DNA from 3 places in the Cupriavidus cauae genome. Region 2 is predicted to be linked to each of the others. Evidence: predicted binding sites of a transcription regulator. Region 2 holds the regulator's gene; each other region holds the start of a gene.
What was found. The regulator sigma-54, encoded in region 2, starts transcription at its own class of promoters, with help from an activator protein. The targets are predictions, from matches to a motif close to TGGCANGNAANCTGCTTT.
Positions count from the first base shown of each region.

Region 1: a site for sigma-54 is predicted at 2,306-2,323, ahead of KZ686_RS11310 (PQQ-dependent methanol/ethanol family dehydrogenase). Genes of this name have one in related genera too.
Region 3: a site for sigma-54 is predicted at 1,776-1,793, ahead of KZ686_RS22575 (GTP cyclohydrolase II). Genes of this name have one in related genera too.

Region 1 covers NZ_CP080293.1:2,522,405-2,528,899, forward strand. Annotated here, with positions in the region: partial or broken gene KZ686_RS11305 (c-type cytochrome) at 1-321, opposite strand, end outside; gene KZ686_RS11310 (PQQ-dependent methanol/ethanol family dehydrogenase) at 440-2,173, opposite strand; gene KZ686_RS11315 (quinoprotein relay system zinc metallohydrolase 1) at 2,469-3,404, opposite strand; gene KZ686_RS11320 (quinoprotein dehydrogenase-associated SoxYZ-like carrier) at 3,506-4,288, opposite strand; gene KZ686_RS11325 (ABC transporter permease) at 4,300-5,124, opposite strand; gene KZ686_RS11330 (ABC transporter substrate-binding protein) at 5,137-6,351, opposite strand; gene KZ686_RS11335 (PQQ-dependent catabolism-associated beta-propeller protein) at 6,344-6,495, opposite strand, start outside.
Region 2 covers NZ_CP080293.1:1,273,553-1,280,047, reverse strand. Annotated here, with positions in the region: gene lptA (lipopolysaccharide transport periplasmic protein LptA) at 5-634, shown strand; gene lptB (LPS export ABC transporter ATP-binding protein) at 734-1,558, shown strand; gene KZ686_RS05760 (RNA polymerase factor sigma-54) at 1,736-3,214, shown strand; gene hpf (ribosome hibernation-promoting factor, HPF/YfiA family) at 3,264-3,617, shown strand; gene ptsN (PTS IIA-like nitrogen regulatory protein PtsN) at 4,020-4,475, shown strand; gene hprK (HPr(Ser) kinase/phosphatase) at 4,549-5,520, shown strand; gene KZ686_RS05740 (PsiF family protein) at 5,720-6,010, shown strand; gene rapZ (RNase adapter RapZ) at 6,258-6,495, shown strand, end outside.
Region 3 covers NZ_CP080294.1:1,647,739-1,654,233, reverse strand. Annotated here, with positions in the region: gene KZ686_RS22580 (URC4/urg3 family protein) at 1-462, opposite strand, end outside; gene KZ686_RS22575 (GTP cyclohydrolase II) at 486-1,724, opposite strand; gene KZ686_RS22570 (acyltransferase family protein) at 1,914-2,993, opposite strand; gene KZ686_RS22565 (amino acid ABC transporter substrate-binding protein) at 3,248-4,192, shown strand; gene KZ686_RS22560 (amino acid ABC transporter permease) at 4,376-4,666, shown strand; gene KZ686_RS22555 (glycosyltransferase family 39 protein) at 5,047-6,495, shown strand, end outside.

The sequences.
Region 1 (6,495 bases), 1.2 Mb from region 2:
ACGCCGCCAGCTGCCTGGCCTCCTCGTCCTTCAGCGAGGGGTGCGGCGGCATCGGAATCCGCCCCCATACCCCTTGCCGCCCTCCTGGATCTTGCGGGCCAGCTTGCCGGTGGCCTCGCTGTCACCCTTGTACCTGGCCGCGACCTCGGCGAAGCCGGGGCCGACCAGCTTGCCCTGCATGCCGTGGCAGGAAAAGCAGCCGTTCTTGTCGGCCAGCGCCCTGATGTCCGGGGCCGCCTGCGCCGAGGCGGCGAGGGTCAGGCCGAAGGCGAGGGCAACCGGGCCGCGCGGCGCGATACGTCGAATCCATTCTTTCAGCATGAATCACCCATTCGAATGCGGCCGGCGCCGTCCCCGCATGCGCCAACACATGCGCCAACACATGCATCAACGCACGCGTCGATGCACACGCTCGCGCGCCGGCCTGTACGGCAAGCGCTCAGACCTTGCTGAGCTTGAACACCCACACCGAGCCGCCTTGCTCGAGGAAGTTGACGCGCTTGGCCACGTCGCCGCCCCACAGCGGCACGGCGCCGCCCCAGCCCGACACCACGGCGATGAACTGCTCGCCGTTTTCTTCCCAGGTGACTGGCGGCGCCACCACGCCGCTGCCGGTCTGGAATTGCCACAGCTCCTTGCCGGTCTTCGCGTCCGCCGCCTTCAGGTAGCCCTCGGGCGTGCCCCAGAACACCAGGCCGCCGCCGGTCGTCATCACGCCGCCCCACAGCGGCGCGTTGTTCTTGACCTCCCAGACGATCTTGCCGGTCTTCGGATCGACGGCGCGCAACGCGCCGATATAGTCCTCGTTCAGCGGCTTGATGGTGAAGCCGGCGCCGAGGAAGGCCGCGCCCTTCTTGTAGGTGATCGGCTCGTTCCAGATGTCCATGCCCCATTCGTTCGCCGGCACATAGAACAGGCCCGTCTGCGGGCTGAACGCCATCGGCTGCTGGTTCTTGCCGCCGAGGAAGCCCGGCGCGGCGAACACCGACTGTCCCTTCTTCTGGTCGGCGGGGTCGCCAGGACGACTTTCCGCGACGAAGTTGGGCCGGCCGGTCTTCAGGTCGATGTCCTTGGCCCAGGTCACCTTGCGGACGAACGGAAAGGCGTTCAGCACCTTGCCGTTGCGTGCATCGTTGACGTAAAAGAAGCCGTTGCGGTCGGCCTTGCCGCCGACGCGCTTGCCGTCGAGGTCGAAGGTCACGAACTCGTTGACGCCGTCGAAATCCCAGCCGTCGTTCGGCGTGTTCTGGTAATGCCAGACGATCTTGCCGGTGGCAGGATCGATGGCCACCGTCGACGACGAGTAGAGGTTGTCGCCCTTGCGCAGATGGCTGTTCCACGGCCCCGGATTGCCCGTGCCGAAGTAGGCCAGCCCGGTCTTGGGATCGTAGGTGCCGCCGAGCCAGGTCGCCGCGCCGCCGGTCTTCCAGGTTTCGCCCGGCCAGCTGGCGTTCAGGTTACCGGTGATGCCGTTCTCGATCTTGTTGCCCTCGGCGTCGAAGCGATAGCCCATATGCCCTTCGACGGTCGGGCGGATCCACACCAGCCGGCCGGTCCTGGCATCGCGCGCCTCGACGCGGCCGACCACGCCGAACTCGCCCCCCGATACGCCGGTCAGCACCAGTCCCTTGACGATCATCGGCGCCGCCGTGTACGAATAGCCGGCCGCGTAATCGTCGATCTTGTCCTTCCACACCACCTTGCCGGTGTCCTGGTCGAGTGCGACCAGCTGCGCGTCCAGCGTGCCGAAGATGACGAGCTTGTCGTACAGCGCGGCGCCGCGGTTCACCACGTCGCAGCACGGCATGATGCCTTCCGGCAGGCGATGCTCGTACTTCCACAGCTTCGCGCCGGTCTTGACATCCAGCGCGAAGATCCGCGAGTACGAAGCGGTGACGAACATCTTGCCGTTATGGATCAGCGGCTGCGATTCCTGGCCGCGCTGCTTCTCCCCGCCGAACGAGAACGACCACGCCGGCACCAGGCGGGCGACGTTCTTCGTATTGATCCTGGCCAGCGGCGAGAAGCGCTGGCCCTCCGGCCCGATCCCCCACGACAGCACATCACCGGGACTCTTCGCGTCGTTCTCGATCATCGCGTCCGTCACGGCGGCCCGCGCGGCGAAGCTGGTCACGCACGCGGCGGCCAGCACCAGCACCTTCAACTTGCTCATCGTTTGCTCCTCTCTCTTTTTGTCGATGATCGGCTTCGATCATCGGTTTCGATCAACCCTGTCGCGGATTTCCCGGTGGTCCTTCCACAGGCGCGGCACAGGCCGATCGGCGATGCCGCGCCGGTGCGCCAATCCGCAATTCGCGTGCCAAGCCGGCCGTGAAAAATTCCCGTTGCTTGCGAACCCTTTTCGCCGCGATCGCGCGCGCGGATGCGTCATACCGGCCCGTACCGCGCCACCGCGCAACAACGCTGTCGCGGAATGGAGCACCCCTCGCGCGTGCCCGCCGCACGGCTCATGGCGCCAGCGCCTCCCGTTCATAGGCCGGGTACAGGTGCGTGACGTTGCGCAGGTATTCGGCCGGCATCGCGGCCCAGCCCGAGTACGGCGCCGGCACCGGCATCGCGATGACCTCGGCGAGGTCGCGGCCCTCGCGGGCCGCCTGGCGCAGCCGGGCGTCGAGCCAGCGCAGGTAGTCGCGCGTCTGCGCGATCGCATCGCCGCCGTCGAGCGCAGGGCCATGGCTTGGCACCAGCAGGCGCAATCCGTCCTCGCGCATCCGGCGTTCCAGCACGTCGAGGCTGGCGAGCCAGCGCGGAATGTCGGCGTGCGGCGTGGTCGGGATGCGCGAGCGGAAGGCCAGGCCGCCGGCGAACATCACGCGCGCGGTATGGTCGATCAGCACCAGATCGTCGCCGGTATGGCCCTGCAGGCGCAGCAGCTCGAATCGATGGCGTCCGATCGTGCGCGGTCCCGGCTCGATGGTCGTGACGGGCGGCGCCGGTTCGGTGCCCGCCATCCAGTCGCCGCAGAGCCGATACAGGTTGTCGGCATACGCGCCGGCCTCGCGCGCCGCGCCGGCGACGGTACCGGCCAGCGCGGCCGGACTGGCGTCGGCATAGGCCTGGTTGCCGAAGAAGTAGTCGGGATGCAGGTTCAGGTTCAGCACCAGGCGGACCGGGGCCTTCGTCACCCTGGCGATCGCCGCGCGCTGCTGCTCACCGTAGCGCCGCGACGGCCCCGTATTGACGACGACCACGCCGTCGCCGGTATCGATGAAGGCCGTATTGATGATGTTGCAGCCGTTGCCGACGGCGAAGTCGGCATTCGCCCCTTCAAACAGCCAGATGCCGTCGCCGATATCGCGCGGCGCGAGGCGGTAGTCGGGCGGCCGCAGCGCCCCTGCTGCGGGGTCGTCGCCGAATGCCGATGCGGGAAGCAGCAGGGCCATCGACAGGGCCATCGACAGGGCGATCGACAGGGCGATCGACAGGGAGAACGGCAAGGCAAACAGCTGGGGCATCGGCACGGCGAGCGCGGCCAACAGGCGCCTCATGGCAGCACCCGCGCGTCGATACGGTTGCCGTTGTTGTCGCGGCCGGTCACCGCCAGCGGCTGCGGCGCCGGCTCGCGCAGGTCGAAGGAGAAGATCGGGTTCTCCGACACGGGCTCGTGCAGCTCGAGCGTGCCGAGCGGTTCGCGACGGCCGTCGACGAGCGCCAGCTGCTCGATATGGAAGGCGGGAATGCCCGCCACCAGGCCGGTGTCCATCGGATGCATCACGCGGACCCGGATCCGGCCGCCGCCGCCATCGAGCGCGGCAAAGCGCCGGGCCTCGACCCGGTTCAGCGTCACGCTCCACGAGCCGTCCTTGCGCGTCACGCCCGGCACCGTGCAGCCGCCGCCGGCGGCGTGGACCAGCAGGCCGCCGACATGCCAGACGCCATCGCGGGTGCGGGCCGCGACCCGTACCGGGGAGCCCTGTTCCAGCTTGAAGCGGAACGACAGCGCCGGCTTGAGCTTGCCCGGCGTGAACGCCAGCACCTTGCGGATCGGATTGCGGTCGACCCCGACCACGACCCGGTCCACTTCGCCCAGCGCCGAGGCGTCGAAGGCGATCGGCACGTTCAGCGCGTCTTCGGCGAAGGCGGGACCGACGACCTTCACGCGCGCGTCGAACACCGCGGGCGCGTTGCCCAGCATCTCGCCGCGCAGCGTGGGCCATTGCGCCGAGGCGAACGGGTCGGCATCGGCGGCCGCATGCGCCAGCGCCGACGCCAGGGCCAGCAGCGTCCCGAGCCACGCACGGCTTTGCCTGCCATGACGGCGCGGCACGACAGGCGGCCTCACGCCCGTTTTCCCAGCGGCCTTGCCATGCCGCGCTGCGGGTCGTAGCCGAGCAGCGCCACGCCGAAGAACAGGCAGGCGCAGGCCGCCACCACCGCGACGCTGCCCCAGGCCGCCTGCCCGTACAGCGCGAAGCGGATCGCCTCGACCGCATGCGTGAAGGGGTTGATCCGCGCCAGCTGGTGGATCGGCTCGGCCCCGGATTCCTCGAGCTTCCACAGCGGATACAGCGCGGTGCTGATGAAGAACATCGGGAAGATCACGAAGTTCATCATGCCGGCGAAGTTCTCCAGCTGCCGCACATGCACCGACAGCGCGAGGCCGAGCGCGCCGAGCATCAGCGCGGCCAGCGTCATCGCCGCGAACAGCATCGGCAGCGCGGCATACGCGATCGGTACGTCGAACAGCACGGCGACCAGCAGGAACGCCGCCATCTGCAGCAGCGACAGCAGCGCACCGGCCGCGAGCTTGCACGCCAGCAACCAGGGCCGCGGCAGCGGCGCCGTCAGCAGCAGCCGCATCACGCCCATTTCGCGGTCGTAGACCATCGCCAGCGAGGACTGCATGCCGTTGAACAGCGCGATCATCGCCAGCAGGCCGGGGGTCAGATAAACCTTGTATTCGACATAGGTGTCGTAGGGCGGAATGATGGCGACGCCGAACACGTTCTGGAAGCCCGCGCCGAATACCAGGAACCACAGCAGCGGCCGCACCAGCGACGAGATCAGGCGGCCGGGCTGGCGCAGGAACTTGCGCAGCTCGCGGCCCGCGACCGCGCGCAGCGCGCGCCAGCGATGGAGCAGGGGAGAGATGGAGGTCATCATGGCGGCAGGCTGTCAGCGGCGGCACGCGGTCTCGGGCGCGTCCGCGCCCAGCGTGTCGAGGTTGTTCCTGGGATGCAGGAAGCCGTCGAGCGGGGCGACCGCCGCCACGCCGTCGGGATGCGCAAGAAACACCGGCTGGCGCAGCTGCCCGTCCCAGGGCCGGAAACTCAGGCGCGGGCCCTTGAAGCCATCGATGACGACATCGCCGGAGACCAGGCTCCGGGCCTGCTCGGCAAACGGCGCCTTCGGCGCGCGCGTGGCCGCTTCGACCACAGCCTTGACCGCGACCCAGCCGGCCCAGTCGTGCCCGCTCATCGGCCTGCCGGCGGCCTTGAGGAAGCGCCGGTTCAATTGCGGGCCGCCGTGGCGCTCCCAGGCCCGGTGCCACGCCATCGCGGTCAGGCCGTTGGCGCCCGCCACCGGGCGCGGCAGTTGCGTGGCGTACGGCAGCGTGCGCGCGAACTCGCCGTCGGCATCGGCGACCACCACGACGTCGTGATCCGGGCCGCCCGTCAGCAGCCGGACGTTGGCCAGCTCCCGTTCACGCGGATCGTTCGACAGACGGAAGTCCCGCTGCGCGGCCCAGGCGATCCCGAAGCGCCGGGCCGCCTGCAGATAGAGCGCCTGCCACGCGCGATCCTCCGGCGCGGGGCCCGTCAGCAGCAGCGCCTTGCGCCATTTGCGCGCGGCCAGCGCCTGCATCAGCGCGTCGGCCTGCATCCGCCGGCTCGGCAGTGTGTGCAGCAGGTGCGGCGCGCAGGCTTGCCCGCGCAGCGCGTCGTCGTCGGACGAGACGTTCAGCAGCAAGGCCTCGCCGGGCTTTACCGCGCGGGTCGCCGCGCGCACGGCGTCGGCGGGGAGATCGAGCACGATGTAGCGGATGCCCTGGCGCGCCAGCATGGCGGCCGTCTGTGCCGCCCCCTCGGCGTCGCGCGCTTCGGCGGCCTCGAGCTTCAGCGACAGCCCCGCGGCCTCGAGCGCAAGGCGGGATTCGGCCGCGGCCACGCGCATGCCGTCGAATGGCCTGCCTTCGGGGTGGCCGGGATAGCGCTGCTCCAGCCGTCTGGACTCGTAGCGCGGATCGTCGGCCAGGCTGACGACGCCGATGCGCAGCTCGGCCGCGCCAGCGCGCGCCGCAGCCGTTGCCGCAGCGGCTTGCGTAGCCGTCGATATGCCGGCCAGCAACACGCACACGGCGAGCGGACGCAGCAACGCGAGCCTAGTCATCGATCGCCACCGAATGCGGTACGCGCCCGGCCTTCAGCGTCGCCACCGCCTTGGCACGCGCGGTGTCGACCACGCTGACGTCGTCGGACATGCCGTTGGTCACGTACAGCAGCGCATCGCCGCGCGTCAGCGCCACCCCCCACG
Region 2 (6,495 bases):
CAACATGACCCTGACCCTGACGACCTGGACCCGCCGCCGCGCCACCGCCGTGCTGCTCGCCTTCGCCGCCGGCATGACGCTCGCCCTGCCGGCGCTCGCCGAACGCGCCGACCGCGACAAGCCGCTGGTGCTCGAGGCCGACAACGCCAGCTACGACGACGTCAAGCAGATCTATACGCTGACCGGCAACGTGGTGCTGACCAAGGGGACCATGGTGCTCAAGTCCGATGCCGCCGAGGTCCGCACCGATCCCGAGGGCTACCAGTACGCGGTGGCCACGTCCAAGGGCGGCAAGCAGGCCTATATCCGGCAGAAGCGCGACAACGTCGACGAGTACATCGACGGCTGGGGCGACCGCATCGAATACGACGGCAAGCAGGAAGTGGCCAAGCTGATCGGCAATGCGCGCATGGCGCGGCTGGCGGGCGCCAAGGTGGTCGACGAGATCCGCGGCGCGGTGCTGACCTACGACAGCCGCAACGAGTTCTACACCGCGGCCGGTGGCAGCGGCAACGCGGCGCCGGCGAACCCGTCCGGCCGCGTACGCGCCGTGCTGTCGCCGCGCCAGAGCCAGGGGACCGGCGGCAGTGGCGCCGGCGTGGACCTGAAAGGCTCGCCGACGGCCAAGCCCTGATCGCTTCCCGGGCCTGACGTACCCGCACGCCGCGCACGCTCCGCCACGTACGCTTCGCCACGCCCGCTTCGCATGACGCAGTATCAAAGGATTGCCCACATGTCCGTTGCCGACACCGCTACCGCCACCGCTCCCGCCGCCAACGCCAACACCGCAGCCGGTGCCGGCGCGGGCACGATGCCGGCCACCAGCAACCTGGTGGTGCGTCATCTGAAGAAGCGCTACGGCTCGCGCACCGTGGTCAAGGACGTGTCGCTGGACGTCAAGAGCGGCGAGGTCGTCGGCCTGCTCGGCCCCAATGGCGCGGGCAAGACCACCTCGTTCTACATGATCGTGGGCCTGGTCGCGCTCGACGAAGGCGACATCGTGCTCGACGGCCAGCACATCAGCGGCCTGCCGATCCACGAGCGCGCGCGCATGGGCCTGTCGTACCTGCCGCAGGAAGCGTCGGTGTTCCGCAAGCTCAATGTCGAGCAGAACATCCGCGCGGTGCTGGAACTGCAGCGAGACAACGGCAAGGCGCTGTCCGGCGCCGAGATCGAGCGGCGGCTGGACAGCCTGCTCGACGATCTGCAGATCGCGCACCTGCGCAACAACCCCGCGCTGTCGCTGTCGGGCGGCGAGCGCCGCCGCGTCGAGATCGCACGGGCGCTTGCCTCGGCGCCGCGCTTCATCCTGCTCGACGAGCCGTTCGCCGGCGTCGATCCGATCGCGGTCGGCGAGATCCAGCGCATCGTCAGCTTCCTGAAGGCACGCAATATCGGCGTGCTGATCACCGACCACAACGTGCGCGAGACGCTGGGCATCTGCGACCACGCGTACATCATCAGCGAAGGCGCGGTGCTCGCGGCCGGCGAGCCCAAGGACATCATCGCCAATGAATCGGTGCGGCGCGTCTATCTGGGCGAAAACTTCCGCATGTAATGGCGGTTTGGCGCGCGGCCGCCCTCGTACAGAGGGCGGCCGTTTTCGTTCGTGCGCGGTTCATGTACCGTTCCTTCCCTGGTGATCCATCAGGCAATCGCTTCTGACCACGCAATCGAAACTTCCGATAGCAAATTCCGTTCCATCGCGGCCGAAGTTGCGCATAAAATAGGCCGCATGAAACCGTCGCTACAGCTACGCCTCTCCCAGCATCTGGCCCTGACGCCGCAGCTGCAGCAGTCGATCCGGCTGTTGCAGCTCTCCACGCTGGAACTGCAACAGGAAGTCGAGCAGGCGCTGACCGAGAATCCCCTGCTCGAACGCGAAAACGACTGGATCGAAAGCCCGCTGCGGGTCGCCGCCGACGGGTCGGTCAATGTCCAGACCACCACCACGACCCCGTCTTCCGAGCCGACGGCCCCCGCCGATTCGCGCGCGGATGGCGCCGCGTCCGCCGACGACGGCTATGCCGACGGCGCGGGCGACGATTATGGCGGCGACTGGAGCCTGGACGATTTCGCCCGCCGTCCGCAAAGCGACGAGGACGAGAAAACGCCGCTGCAATTGCGCGATGCCGAGCCCACGCTGCGCGAATATCTGATGGAGCAATTGGCGCCGCTGAAAATCTCCACGCGCGACAAGGGCCTGGCGATTTTCCTGATCGAATCGCTCGACGACGACGGCTACCTGAGCGCCTCGCTCGAGGAAATCCTTTCCGAATTGCCTGAAGAGCTCGAATTCGAGCTCGACGAAGTGCATGCGATGCTGACGCTGCTGCAAAGCTTCGACCCGCCCGGGGTCGGGGCGCGCAACGCGGCCGAATGCCTGTCGCTGCAACTGCGCCGCATCGAACATCCGCAGCGCGAGCTGGCGATGACGATCGTGCGCCATCACCTCGAACTGCTGGCCGCGCGCGATTACACCCGCCTGAAGAAGGCGCTGCAGGTCGACGACATGCAGCTGAAGGCCGCGCACGAGCTGATCCGCTCGCTCGCGCCCTATCCCGGCCACGCCTACAGCCGGCCGGAAGCGGATTTCGTCGTGCCCGACGTGTTCGTGCGCAAGAGCGGCCATAACTGGATCGCCCAGCTCAATCCCGATGTGATGCCGCGGCTGCGCATCAACGACATGTATGCGCAAATCTTGCGCGGTGCAAAAGGCGATACCGGCGCCGCGGGATTGCAGCAGAAACTGCAGGAGGCGCGCTGGCTCATCAAGAATATCCAGCAGCGTTTCGACACCATTTTGCGCGTCGCACAAGCCATCGTGGAGCGGCAAAAGAATTTCTTCACGCACGGTGAAATTGCGATGCGCCCCTTGGTTTTGAGGGAGATAGCCGATACACTGGGTCTACACGAGTCGACCATTTCTCGTGTGACTACCAATAAGTACATGGCCACCCCGATGGGGACATTCGAGCTGAAATATTTCTTTGGCAGCCATGTATCGACCGAAACCGGCGGTGCCGCCTCTTCCACCGCAATCCGTGCGCTGATCAAGCAGTTGATAGGAGCCGAAGACCCCAGAAACCCGTTGTCCGACAGCCGGATTGCCGAACTGCTGGGGGAACAAGGCTTCGTCGTGGCGCGACGTACCGTCGCCAAATACCGTGAAGCCTTGAAGATCCCCGCCGTGAACCTTCGCAAGTCTTTGTAGCCGAGTCGCATCGCCTGCCTGGTGCGGCTCTTTCAGAAGGAGAAGCGCTATGAACTTCAAGATCAGTGGACACCACTTGGACATCACGCCTTCGCTGCGTGAGTACGTGGAAACGAAACTGGAGCGAATCCTCAGGCATTTCGATCAGGTTATTGACGTCAGCGTGCTGCTATCGGTCGACAATCAAAAGGAAAAGGATCGCCGTCAACGCGCGGAAATCAATGTGCATCTGAAGGGCAAGGACATCTTTGTCGAGGCGCACCACGAAGATCTCTATGCGGCGATCGACATGCTGGTCGACAAGCTGGACCGGCAAGTGATCCGCTACAAGGACAAGGTGCAGAGCCACGACCGCGAATCGCTGAAGTACCACAGCTTCGTGGCCAGTCAGGCCCAGCAGTAGCTTGAAGATTCGGCTCGGCCACAACGCCGGCCGGCCTTGAAGTGAGGAAAGAAGCCGTGCCAGGAGCACGGCTTTTTTGCGCCCCGCGTGGACGTTCGAGCGAGGCCGCGGTGCCGCCTCGCCGTGCAACCTATAGGATGAAACCGGGATGGGGTTCCGTCTGGCCGGCTTCCCGGTGTATGCTGTGCAATACATATAGAGAATGCCCGCCCCGTTTCCTTGCGCAATGCCGCTCGGGGCGATCGGCATCGGACGGCAGGGAGCCCCCCTGCACTATAATGTGCCGCACGCTGATAGTCGGGAAGCGGCGGCAACGAACGCACCGCCCAGCAACGGCAGACCGGCCCACGCCGGCAAGAAACCGCATGGCGGCGCCAGTATCAGGAATTCCGCGCATTTCAAATGAACCGTTTGGCCAAACTGCTGCCGCCCGGCAATATCTCGCTCGACGTCAGCGTCACCAGCAAAAAACGCGTGTTCGAACAGGCCGGGCTGCTGTTCGAGAACAACCATGGCGTGGCGCGCGCCACGGTGACCGACAATCTGTTCGCCCGCGAATCGCTCGGCTCGACCGGCCTTGGCGCCGGCGTGGCCATTCCGCATGGCCGCATCAAGGGCCTGAAGCAGCCGCTGGCCGCCTTCATGCGGCTTGCCGAGCCGATTCCGTTCGAATCGCCCGATGGCAAGCCCGTTTCGCTGTTGATCTTCCTGCTGGTCCCCGAACAGGCCACGCAGCAGCATCTCGAAATCCTGTCGGAAATCGCTCAGCTATTGTCCGATCGCGATATGCGTGAAGGCCTCGCCGCTTTGCCGACGCCCGATGCGGTTCACCAGTTGCTGGTGCAATGGCATCCTTGACCCTCTCGGCGTAAGCGGCCCACCGCCGCGCCACCCGCATTCACCACCGCCCCAGCGCCCCGCCTCATCCCGCATGGAACTCACCGGCGTTACCTCCCAGTCGATCTTCGACGACAACGCAGCCGACCTCAAATTGTCCTGGGTGGCCGGGCTGGAGGGCGCCGATCGCGCCTTCGATCTCGACTTCGCACGCGAGGCGACCTCGGCGGCCGACCTGGTCGGCCACTTGAACCTGATTCACCCGAACCGGATCCAGGTGCTCGGCAAGCCGGAGATCACCTACTACCAGCGGCTCGACGACGAAACGCGCAAGCGCCAGATGGGCGAGCTGATCCTGCTCGAGCCGCCCTTCCTGGTGGTGGCCGACGGCATGGAGCCGCCGCCGGACCTGGAACTGCGCTGCACGCGCTCTTCCACGCCGCTGTTCACGACGCCGGTATCCTCGGCCGCGGTCATCGACCACCTGCGGCTGTATCTGTCGCGCATTTCCGCGCCGCGCGTGACCATGCACGGGGTGTTCCTCGATATCCTCGGCATGGGCGTGCTGATCATGGGCGAATCGGGCCTTGGCAAGAGCGAGCTGGGCCTCGAATTGATCTCGCGCGGACACGGCCTGGTCGCCGACGATGCGGTCGATTTCGTGCGTCTTGGCCCCGATTTCGTCGAGGGCCGCTGCCCGCCGCTGCTGCAGAACCTGCTGGAAGTGCGCGGCCTGGGCCTGCTCGACATCAAGACGATCTTCGGCGAAACCGCTGTGCGCCGGAAGATGAAGCTCAAGCTCGTGGTCCAGCTGGTTCGCCGCAACGACGGCGAATTCGAGCGGCTGCCGCTCGATTCGCAATATCTCGACGTGCTCGGCCTGCCGATCCATATGGTGAAGATCCAGGTGGCGGCCGGCCGCAACCTTGCGGTGCTGGTGGAGGCGGCGGTGCGCAATACCATCCTGCGCCTGCGCGGCATCGACACGCTGCGCGATTTCATGGACCGCCAGCGTGCGGCGATGCAGGCCGATGCGGCGTCGCGCGGCCAGGGCCGCCTGCTTTGAGCGTCTGACCGAGCCCGATTCCTTCGGCAGCCCGGGCCGCGCCGCAACTGCGCCTTGACGCATCGGCGTGCCGGACACGCCGACAGCGTCAACCTGATTGGGGTTTTCAGCGTTTTGTGCTGTAATGGGCATCACGCCCAGCCTGCGCCGTTGCGCATCCTGCGCTTGGCGACCCGATCCTCAGTCAGGAGATTTCAGCATGAAGACACTGATCGCAACCTGCGTGCTGCTGTGCCCTCTGGTCGCCACGGGCGCCTTTGCCCAGACCGCCTCCGGCAACAGCCAGCAGAGCAAGATGAAGACGTGCAACACGCAGGCGGCCGGCAAGACGGGCGACGAGCGCAAGGCCTTCATGAAGGAATGCCTGTCGGCCAAACCCGCCACCGCCGGCAACTCGCAGCAGCAAAAGATGAAGGCGTGCAATGCGCAGGCGAGCGGCAAGAAGGGCGACGAACGCAAGGCGTTCATGAAGGAATGCCTGTCCGCATGACGGCACACCGAGCCGGCATTGTTCCGGAGCGCCGGAAAGCGAAATAGACGGCGAAACAAGAGTCGGAAAGAAATAAAGGCGAATCGCGCGGCACACGGCGGTTCGCCTTTTTCTTTGCCGGCTCACTACCCATTGCGCGGCTTTCGCACGCTTTCGCCGCCATTTCCGCCGATGGCCGCCTCACGAGCCGCGGATTTCATCGGACCGTCATGACGCAATCATCACGCGATGCTATCCTTCAAGCGTTATGCGCATCGTCCTCATCACCGGCATTTCCGGCTCCGGCAAATCGGTTGCATTGAACGTGCTCGAAGACGCAGGCTACTACTGCGTCGACAACCTGCCCGCGCAGTTCATCCCCGAACTCGCCCGCTACCTTGCGGCCGAGGGCTACACGCATCTGGGTATCGCCACCGATATCCGCAGCCGCGAATCGCTGGCCAGGCTGCCGGAGACGCTGCGGAGCCTGTCGGCCGATCACGAGG
Region 3 (6,495 bases), on a different replicon from region 2:
GCTCAGGTCGCTGGCCGGGTCGCGGTAGCGCCAGTCGGGCCCGGCGCCCGCGTCGAGCAGCACGCTCGGAATCACCAGGTCGATGCCGATGCGCGCGCGCTCTTCGCGATGATCGTCGCCGGTCAGCGCCGCGCGTTCGCACAGGATGCCCCAGCGGTCGCGCAGCTCGCCCGGTCCGCCGCTCTCGAAATGGCGCCAGCGGCTGTGGTAGGGCACCTGCAGATCGCGGTAGCGCGAGCGGATGGTGGTGGCCACATAGTCGGCGATCGCCGGGACCCGCTCGGGATGCCAGCGGAACCACTGCGAGTCGCCGGCCGCCACCGAGGCCGTCACCGCGGCGCAGCGCGCGCGCACCGCCTGCGCCGTCAACAACGCCGACGCGGGATGATCGGGTTCCACCCAGCTTTGCCAGCCCTCGCGCGAAGCACGGGCCTGCGCGCCGGCTTGTCCCGCCGCGCCCATCGATGCCGCATCGTTTCGTTCTGTCATTCGTCCAGTCCCCTGCCCTTGGCCACCGTCAGTTCGGTGGCGTCCGGAGGCGTGTAACGGGTGAAGTAGCCCGCCGCCACCTTGGCGTCGATCTCCACCCTCGCATCGGCCGGAATCAGCGCATCGGGAATCGGCACCTGCTCGACCACTTCGATTCCCTGCGCGACCAGCGCGCCGTGTTTCATATTGCTCATCGAGGCCCAGCGATCAATGCGACGGATGCCCAGCCAGTGGAAGACATCGGGCATCAGCTCCTGGAAGCGCATGTCCTGCACGCCGGCCACGCATTCGGTCCGCGCGAAATAGGTTTCGGCGCGGTCGCCGCCGACCTGCCGCTTGCGCGCGTTGTAGACCAGGAATTTGGTGACCTCGCCCAGCGCCCGGCCTTCCTTGCGGTTGTAGACCACCAGTCCGACCCCGCCCTGCTGCGCCATCTCGATGCACACCTCGATACCGTGCGCCAGGTACGGGCGGCACGTACAGATGTCGGACCCGAATACGTCCGATCCGTTGCATTCGTCGTGCACGCGGCAGGCGACAGGGGTCTGCGGCTTGCCCAGCTGGCTGACGTCGCCGAAGAAATACAGCGTCATGCCGCCGATCGGCGGCAGGAAGACCTTCAGATCGGGACGGGTCACCAGTTCGGGGAACATGCCGCTGGTCTGCTCGAACAGGCTGCGGCGCAGCGCGCTTTCCTTGATGCCGAAGCGGCGCGCCATGCCGGGCAGATACCAGACGGGATCGACGGCGGCCTTGGTCACCCGCACGTCGCCGTTGGCAAACAGGATCCTGCCGTCGGGAATCAGCCGGCCGGCGGCGATCGCCGCCACCAGTTCCGGCATGTTGATATGGGCGCGGGTGACGGCGATGGTCGGCCGGATGTCGACCCCGGCGGCGATGCGGTCGGCGAAGACGGTGGAGACCAGATGGCCCCACGGGTCCAGCGACACGATCTTGTCGGGATCGCCCCATTGCGGATGCGGTCCGATCGGCTCGGCGGGCGCGGTGTCGGTCAGGTCGGGGCGATGGTCGCGCTGCAGCGTGCCGGAAGCGACGGCCAGCGCGCGATAGACCGCGTAGGCGCCGGCATGCGTCCCGATCACGTTGCGATGCGCCGGATTGGTCAGCGTCGCGATCACGGGTCCGCGCTCGGCCGCGGTCGGCGCCCCCCAGTGGATCGGCTCGGCCGGCTTGTCGCGGCGTGCGTGCGAGGTCAGGACGATGTGATCGGACATGGCAGCCTCGGGGCGTGAATCCTGACCAAACGGTCAGGTTTACCTTGATGGTAGGCAATCGCCATGCCAAGCGCGTATGGGCGTTTTCCCCTTTTGAGTACGCTCCCTCACCAATTGCGGCACAACAACGGTTCATGCGGCGCCCACGTATCGTGCAGCGCCGCCGATGTTGCAGGCAGGCAACGCCTGCTAGCCGGCGAGCCCCGTACGGTTGCGCAACAACAACTTGCCAAGCGACGCGAGGGGGTCGCGCGATTCGACATATCGGTAAAAAAGCGCTCCGGCGGCGTTGCTGACCAGCCACGCCATCGCCATGCCGGCCGCGTTCAGCCACGGCATGCCGGGGGCCAGCTGCGACATCACGCTGTTGACCAGCAGGCAGATCGGGAAGTGCACCAGGAACACCGAGTACGAGATCGCGCCGAACGTGGCGAAGACGCGGCCGCGCGGCCACGCCGACAGCCAGCCGCCGCGCCGTGCGAGCGCCAGCCACAGCGCGACGACGACCGCCAGCGCGATGCGCGAGCGCATATCGACCATCAGCGCAGCGATGCCGACCGCGGCAAGCGCCGCGAGCCACCAGCCGGAACGTCCGGGATTCGAGGCCCAGTAGCCGAGCACGCCGAGCCCGTAGGCGCCGAAGAAATAGATCGCCCACATGTCCCAGTCCACGTCGCGGTTGAACCAGAACAGCGACGCCACGCCGAGCGCCGCCACCAGCGCCACGCCCACGCGGACACGCCAGCCGGTAGGCAGCAGGCGCGCCAGCCATAGCGTCAGCAACAGCAGCCCGAACAGCTGGAAGTCGATCGCGACATACCAGACGCCTGCGGACAACGCGTCGATATCGAGCACGTCGTGCAACAGCAGCAGATGCGCCAGCAGCTGGCCCCATTGCGGGGGCGCCGGAATCGAGGGATGGTCCATGCCCTGCCGCGCGAGCGCTGCCGCGACGATGGCCAGGCCAATCGCCGCGGCGAAGGGCACGGCGAGCTTGCGATAGCGCCGCAGCAGCGCCGCCAGCGGCCGGGACGTGCGCAGCACGCCGTCGGGCGCCAGGCTGCGCGCCGCCAGGAAGCCGCCGATCACCAGGAAGAGCTGGACGGCGATGCGTGCGTAGTCGGCGAGCCAGTCGATCAGGGCGGGGGCGAGGGAATGGGCCGCATCGGACATCGGCCCGTAGAAGGCCAGATGGTGCAGCACGATCAGTTGCGAGCCGATGGCCTTGAGCGCATCGATGCCGGCCAGGCGCGCGGGTTGCGAAGACATGGGTGACAGACGGGAAGCGAACGGGAGCCGAACGGAATTCGCAGCCCAGCCCCGACGCGCCCGTGCGCGACGCGGCACCGGGCGCGTGGCCCGGGATTGTACCCGGGTGCAGGTGCCGGCGCCGCCATGTTGGACCGGTCATTGTGCCCGGGTCATCGCATCGACCTAGGGTATTTACTTATGACGAAGTTGTCCTTCCCCTGACCCATCCCTATCGCTACCCTTTGGTCTTTGCTGTTTTCTATCGCCTCGCCATGCTGTCTTCCCTCCGCGCCTTCCCTCGCTCTTTCGGTCGCTCTCTTCGTTCGTTCCGCCCGGTCCTGCTCGCTGCAACCCTGCTCGGCACCGGCATCGCCCACGCCGCCGGCGCCGAGGCGTTGCACGGTCCGGTCATCGACAAGATCCGCTCCAGCGGCACCATCGTGCTCGGCTACCGCGAGTCCGCGCTGCCGTTCTCGTTCGCCGACGACAAGGGCCAGCCGGCCGGCTACGCGGTCGACCTGTGCCTGCGCGCGGCCGAGGGCGCCCGCCAGGCGCTCGGCCTGAAGGACCTGAAGGTGCGCTGGATGCCGCTGACGCCGCAGAACCGCATCCCCGCCATCGTCAACGGCCTGGTCGACCTCGACTGCGCGCCGAACACCAACACGCTCGAGCGCCAGAAGCAGGTCGCCTTCAGCGTCTCGCACTATGTGTCGACGGTGCGGATGCTGGTGCGTGCCGATGCGGGCATCGACTCGCTCGAGGACCTGCGCGGCAAGACCGTGGTGACCAGCGCCGGCTCGACCGGCGACCGCCACGTGCGCCGGCTCAAGGGCCAGTACGGCTATCGCGACGTCTACGCCAAGGACCACGGCGAATCGTTCCTGCTGCTCGAGTCCGGCCGCGCCCAGGCCTTCGTGATGGACGACGTGCTGCTGGCCGGCCTGCGCGCCCGCGCCAAGGATCCATCGCAATTCGTGATCGTCGGTCCTGCGCTGTCGGTCGAGCAGAACGCGCTGATGCTGTCGAAGTCGGACCCGGCGTGGAAGCGGCTGGTCGACGAGACCCTGGCCGGCGTCTATCGCGGCCCGCAGATCGAGGCGCTGCAGCAGCGCTGGTTCCAGAAGCCGATCGGCGGACGTGGCATCAACCTGGCGCTGGCCCCGTCGGCCGAGGTCCGCGAGGCGTGGAAGCATCCGTCCGACGCGGTCACGGAATAGGCGCATACCGGGGCCGGCGACCCCGGCAATCCTCGCTTTCCATGAGGCCGACGCGCCCGCGACGCCCGGTGTGACTCGCTTGACAGCCGCAAGACAGGTTGGAGACACTGGCGCGGGCGGCGCGTCGGCGCCTGCCCATCGTCAGCCGCCCATCCGATGGACGGCAACTTTCGAGGAGACACCATGAGCAAGTTCGTCGCGACGGCCATCGCGCTGTGCATCGGCACCGCCTCGCTGGCGGTGCACGCCCAGAACACCGGCGGCAAGAAGCAGTTCGACCCGTACTCGCAAGGCGCCAAGGCGGGCGAGAAGTTCGACCCCTACAGCCAGGGGGCGAAAGCCGGCGACAAGTTCGATCCCTACACCCAGGGCACCAACCAGAGCACGCGCGCCGACCTCGCGCCGGGCCAGGACGAAGGCAAGAAGAACGGCCACAAGGCGAAGAAGGCCAAGCCCGCCAAGCCGGCGAACTGACATCGGCCCGACGGGCCAGCCCGGGGGCGGCCCGTCCCGATGGCGAATTCAAGAACCCGCTGCCGGCGGGTTTTTTTGCGTCCGTGCGCCCATCGCGCGCCGCCCGTGCCCGCGCGGGCGGCGGTGCGTCGCCGCTGCCGACCGGGGCGACGAGGCACGAAAAGTGAAATGGACGCCACAGGACATATGTCCCGAGCCGGAAAAGCCCCTCCGGTGCGGTCCCGTGTAGGACATTTTTCGGTATCAGCCGTCATAGCTTTCGCACAAAATGCGAACTTCGCCGTTGCCATAGGCGTCGTATGCACCACACGGAGCGGCAGCGCTCCGTAGCGGGTTGTCAGCAAGCGGCCGAGGCCGCGCAGCACCGTTTCAGGAGTTTCATGCGCCGTTCCCCGACCACGCGCGCCGCCGGCCTGTCCGCGGCGGTGATTGCCCTGGTCGTCCTGTATATCGTCCTGCTCTGGTTCGGGACGCTGGACGCCCGCCATCTGTTGCGCTCCGACGAAGGCCGCTATGCCGAGATCGCCCGCGAGATGTTCGCCAGCGGCGACTGGGTCACGATCCGCTACAACGGCGTCAAGTATTTCGAGAAGCCGCCCTTTCACCTGTGGGTGACGGCGCTGACCTATACCGCCTTCGGGCTCGGCGAGTGGCAGGCGCGGCTGTGCGTGGCGCTGTCCGGCTTCATCGGCCTGCTCGCGTCGATGTGGGCGGCCGGGCGCTGGTTCGGCGCGCGCGCCGGCTGGCTGGCCGGCCTGGCGCTGGCCGCGGCACCGATGTGGAGCGTCGCCGCGCACTTCAATTCGCTGGACATGACGCTGGCCGGCGCGCTCGCCTGCGTGCTGGCCTGCATGCTGCTGGCGCAGCATCCGGACACCACCCCGGCCGCACGCCGCGGCTGGATGCTGGGCTGCTGGGCCGCGATGGGCGTCGCCATCCTGACCAAGGGGCTGATCGGCATCGCGTTGCCCGGGCTGGTGCTGGTGGTCTACACCGCCATCACGCGCGACTTCGGGCTGTGGCGCCGCCTGCATCTGCTGTGGGGCGCCGCGCTGCTGCTGGCGATCACGGTGCCGTGGTTCTGGCTGATCGCCGAGCGCAATCCGGAATTCCTGCGCTTCTTCTTCATCCACGAGCATTGGCAGCGCTATACGACCAGCGTCCATCATCGCCAGGGACCGGTGTGGTACTTCGTGCCCCTGTTGCTGGCCGGCTTCCTGCCGTGGCTGGCGCTGGCGCCGGGCATCTGGCGCGCGGTGCGCCGCGAGCGGACCGAAGCGGCGCAGGCGGCGCAGGCGGGGGAGCCGGCAAATGCCGTCCCGCTGCGCCCAGCCCTGCTGATGCTGGTCTGGGCCGGCGCCATCTTCGTCTTCTTCAGCCTGTCGAACTCCAAGCTGCCCGGCTATATCGTGCCGATCTTCCCGGCGCTGGGGATGCTGGCCGGCGTCGCGCTGGACCGCATCGGCGACACCGGCTGGCGCCGCCTGGTGCTGCTGATGCTGGGCGTTTCGGTGCTCGGGCTGGCCGCCACGCCGGTGGTCGCAACGCTCGATTCCGACAACACGCCCAACGCCTATTACCGGATCTTCGCGCTGTGGATCGGCGCCGCCTTCGTCGTCATGTTCGCCGGCGTGCTGCTCGCCCACTGGCTGGCGCGGCGCAACGGCCGGCTGGCCAGCATCGTGGTCTACGGCCTGGCGATGTACACCAGCTTCACGGTCGCGCTGCTCGGCCATGAGGTGATGGGCCGGCGCACCTCCGGCATCGACCTGGTACCCGCCATTCAGCAGGTGCTGAAGGACGACATGCCGTTCTACGGCGTCGGCATG